2 regions of the Pseudomonas berkeleyensis genome follow, and region 1 is predicted to be linked to the other one. Evidence: riboswitches for the same ligand, from Rfam matches in the RefSeq annotation. Region 1 holds a riboswitch; the other holds the start of a gene.
What was found. Region 1 has a riboswitch for cobalamin ahead of HS968_RS21210 (energy-coupling factor ABC transporter permease). Riboswitches for the same ligand answer to the same signal wherever they lie in the genome.
Positions count from the first base shown of each region.

Region 2: another riboswitch for cobalamin. It lies ahead of cobG (precorrin-3B synthase); the one in region 1 lies ahead of HS968_RS21210 (energy-coupling factor ABC transporter permease).

Region 1 is NZ_CP059139.1:4,579,833-4,582,029, reverse strand. It holds gene HS968_RS21220 (acyl-CoA dehydrogenase family protein) at 1-31, shown strand, start outside; gene HS968_RS21215 (PaaI family thioesterase) at 45-476, shown strand; cobalamin riboswitch at 529-731, shown strand; gene HS968_RS21210 (energy-coupling factor ABC transporter permease) at 784-1,464, shown strand; gene HS968_RS21205 (hypothetical protein) at 1,474-2,193, opposite strand.
Region 2 is NZ_CP059139.1:5,566,910-5,569,106, reverse strand. It holds gene cobG (precorrin-3B synthase) at 1-929, opposite strand, end outside; cobalamin riboswitch at 1,025-1,219, opposite strand; gene cbiE (precorrin-6y C5,15-methyltransferase (decarboxylating) subunit CbiE) at 1,276-2,197, shown strand, end outside.

The DNA of each region.
Region 1 (2,197 bases):
GCTGGCACGCAGCACGCCTCACCTGGCCTGATCGGAGGTTCGCCATGCACGCCCATCCGCGTTATCGGGAGTTGGTCGAGCGAGGCTTCGCCGATGCCAACTTCATCAATGACCTGGGCATTCGCGCCACCGACTGCGGCCCGGGTTGGGTCGAGGCGGAGCTGGATATCCAGCTCCGCCACCTGCAGCAGAACGGTTTCATCCATGCTGGTGTGCAGACCACTCTGGCCGATCATGCTGCCGGTGCCGCCGCTGCGACGCTGGTGGCCGAGGGGCAGACGGTGCTGACCCTGGAGTTCAAGGTCAACCTGCTGCGTCCGGCGCGCAGTGCACGCCTGTTCTGCCGCGCCGAAGTACTCAAGGCCGGGCGCCAGGCCACGGTGGTCGAGGCCGAGGTGTTCGGCGAGGAGGGCGGCCAGAAGCGCCTGTACAGCAAGGCTTCGGTGACCATGGCGGTGGTGACGTTGCCGGCCTGAACGAGGGCTGAAAGCGGATTGTCTGGCACGCTGTTTTTTAGCAGGGCAGGCGAGTAATCTTGCGCTCGATGGTTCTGCGTGCACGCATGTGGCGCGGATGAAAAGGGAACAGGGTGCGGCGAATCTCGCCAATGCCCTGGCTGCCCCCGCAACTGTAAGCGGCGAACGATGCCCTCATGCCACTGACTCCGGTCGGGAAGGCGGGCGGAGTGCCAAGCCGTGAGCCAGGAGACCTGCCATCGACAACGGGCGTTTCGCCCAACCTTCATCCGAATCGTCGCGCGGTGGGCGCGAACAAGGAACTCGCATGCATATCGAACCCGGTGTCGTCGAAGGCGCCAAGATCCTCCTCAGCTACGCAACGGCCGTCACCGCTTTCGGTCTGACCGCCAAACTCGCCCTGGACAGCGTACGCAACAACGGCGGTGTCGCCGCCCTGGTGTTGCGCAGCCTGCTGACCACCGCCCTGGTGTTCTGCTTCTTCGAAGTCTTCCCGCATCACCCGGTGGGTGTTTCCGAGGTGCATCTGATCCTCGGTTCTACCCTGTTGTTGCTGTTCGGTGCCGGTGCAGCAGCCATCGGTCTGGCGGCTGGTTTGCTGCTGCAGGGGCTGCTATTCGCTCAGTTCGACCTGCCGCAGTACGGCATGAACGTCACCACGCTGCTTATCCCGTTGTGGGGCATCAGCCTGCTGGCCAAGCGCATCGTTGCGCCGGGTACCGCCTACGTCGATCTTTCCTACAAGCAGGCACTGGCGCTGTCGACTGCCTACCAGGGTGGCATCGTCGCTTGGGTCGCGTTCTGGGCCTTCTACGGTCACGGTTTCTCCAGCGAAAACCTGGCAGCCGTGGGCAGCTTCGGCCTGGCCTACATGAGCGTGATCCTGATCGAGCCGCTTATCGACCTGGGCGTGCTGGCCGGTGCCAAGGCGTTGTCGCGCTTCAGCCAGGGGCCGCTGTTCAACGTGCGCCTGCACCAGGCAGCCTGACCCAGTCGCTTAGCGGCGGCGCTGCCAGATCATCTTGCCGGTATTGCTCTCGGTGACCAGGTACTGGTCGCTGAAGCGGTAGTAGGCGGCGGGTTGATAATCGGCGGCGCCTGCCAGGCGCACCATCAGCATGCCGTCCTGGCTGCGCCAGTGGCCGCTGTACTGCACCTCGCCAGGGCTGTCGTAGCTCCAGTCGCTGCCGCCGCCGGCCGAGCGGCTCCACTGCGTGACGCTGCCATCGGCGTTCAACTGCAGGGTTATCACGGTGTTGAACGAGGCGAAATTGGCGCCGCCGCTATTGATGATCTTCTCGTGTACCCAAGTGCCGACCAGTGCCGAATCCTGAACGCCTGCTGCGGACGGCATTGCTGCTGCTTCGCGCTGGAATAGCGCCTGACGTTCCAGTACCTCGCCATTGCGTGGGTTGCGAGCTGCAATGCTGGTGTTGAGCATGGCGTTGGCATAGGTGGCGTTCATGTTGGCCAGCAGCAGGCCGGACTGTGGATCGCTGATCTCGGCGCGCAGCACCTGTCCATCGTAGTGGCCCTTCAGATTCAGGCGTAGGGTCTGATTCTCAACGTATTGCCCCTCAATCTGATTGCCCTGCTGGCGCAGAATCAGCACGGTCGGCTGGCCGTCTAGCGTGGCCTGGTAGTGACCGTCCAGCTCACCAGCCTGAACGCTGAAGCAGGAAACGACGGCCAGCAGCAGAAGGATTGGACGAAGCATGGTA
Region 2 (2,197 bases), 990 kb from region 1:
TGTTCCTCCGCCACATTGCCCAGCAGCACGCCTTGCCAGGGGGTCAGGCGCAGCTCGCTGTCGCCATGTCGCTCGCTCAGATCGGCGAGGGCGAGGAGTTGCTCGGCATGCAGACGGCCCAGCTGGGCGCCAGCTGCGACCATGCACAGGCCTCTCTGTGCTTGTGGATAAATACCTGCCGGTGGGCGCATGAGCGTCGCGCTGGGCCGCCAATTGGCCGGTGCCGGTTGCAGAGGGAAATCCAGTCGAGCTTGCAGGTGTTGCAGCAGGTCGTCAGGGGCGATGTGTGCCAGCAACTGGCGCATGCGCGACTGTTCGGGTGTGGCCTGTTCGAGGAACAGCAACAGGAATTCGCGCACCACGTCGAGCGCCTGCGTTGCCTCAATGCGAGCCAGTGGTTCGTCACCGGGGCAGCCGGCCAGGCCCAGCAGCAGGTGCTGGTCGTCTTCGGCAGCCAGCCACAGGTCATGGGGATGTTCGCGCATGGCCAGGGCTTCGCCGCCGTCCAGTTGCAGGGCGAACTTGGGTGACAGGGCATGCAGCGCCGGGGTGTCCTGCAGCAGATCGAGCAATTGGTTGGCCAACGGACGCACGTTCATCCGTGCCTGCGGGTCGAGGCCGGCGGCGGGACTGAGCATCAGGTTGCGTACATCGTCGGCGGCGGCCACTCGCGGGCCGAGCTCGGCGTCGAGCAGGGCATCGATCAGCGGTGCTTCCTGGCCGGGCAGCACGCCACGGATCTGCAGGTTGCTGCGGTTGGTCAGCTCCAGCACGCCGCTGGCATGGCGCCGTGCCGCCTCGGCAAGTGCCCGCGCCTGGGTGCTGCGCAGCACGCCGCCGGGCAGCTTGACCCGGCAGATGCCACCGTCCAGCGCAGGCACGATGCGCAGCAGGCCGGGGCAGGCGGAAGGGCGGATGGAGGCGTTCAAACGGTCACCTGTGGATAACGACGCGGCGACCGAACCAGCGAAATTCCCCGTAGGGGATTTCATGGCATCGGTACACCCCGCCCGATGTTGGCACTCGCGACCAGCGTTCGTCGGCAGGTCTCCTGGCTGACAGGTCTTGGTCTGTTGCGGCCTTCCCGGAAATCCAGTGGCGTGGGTGCAGCAGACTCGCTGTTTACAGTTGCGGGGGCAGCCACGGTTTAGCCGTGTTCCCTCTTAGGCCCGTTGCAGAGTCGTATCGACTCAAGGGCACCGACGAAGGCTGTATTATGCCCGCTTTGCCCGGCGCCGCGACACGCGCCTTGTCGGCTACTTGTGAGGTAGGTGGATGAAACCCTGGTTGACCCTGGTCGGCATCGGCGAAGACGGCTATCCCGGTTTGGGCAAGGCCGCGCGCCGTGCCCTGCTGGCGGCCACCCGTATCGTTGGCGCGCCGCGCCAGCTGGCGCTGCTGCCGCCGTGCATCAGCGGCGAGCGGGAAACCTGGCCGAGCCCCTTCGACCTGCAACCGCTGCTGGCCCGGCGTGGCGAGGCAGTGTGCGTGCTGGCCAGCGGTGACCCGATGTTCTATGGCGTCGGCGCCAGCCTGGCGCGCCAGGTGCCGGCCGATGAGTTGCAGGTGTTGCCGGCACCGTCCTCGGTGTCGCTGGCAGCGGCGCGCCTGGGCTGGCCGCTGCAGGAGGTGGAGGTGCTGTCGTTGGTAGGCCGGTCGCTGGCCACGCTCAACGCCCGGCTGTATCCCGGCACGCGCCTGCTGGTATTGAGCGCCGATGGCGACACGCCTGCGCAGGTCGCCGAAGCCCTGCGTGCGCGTGGTTTCGGCGCCAGTCGGCTGACCTTGCTGGAGCATCTTGGCGGGGCGGATGAGCGCCGACTCGATGGTCAGGCCGCGAGCTGGGACCTGCCGCGTGGCGCCGATCTCAACCTGCTGGCTGTGGAATGTTTGGCCGACGCTGGGGCGCAATTGCTGCCACCGACCTGCGGCCTGCCGGACGACGCTTACCGCCACGACGGCCAACTGACCAAGCGTGATGTGCGCGCGGTCACCCTGGCGCGCCTGGCGCCGCTGCCCGGCGAGCTGCTATGGGACGTTGGCGCCGGCTGCGGTTCCATCGGCATCGAGTGGATGCGCGCGCACCCGGCCTGCGGAGCTATCGCCATCGAGGCCAACGAGGGGCGCCAGGAACACATTCGCCACAATCGTGATGCCCTCGGTGTACCCGGTCTACAACTGGTCGCCGGGCATGCAC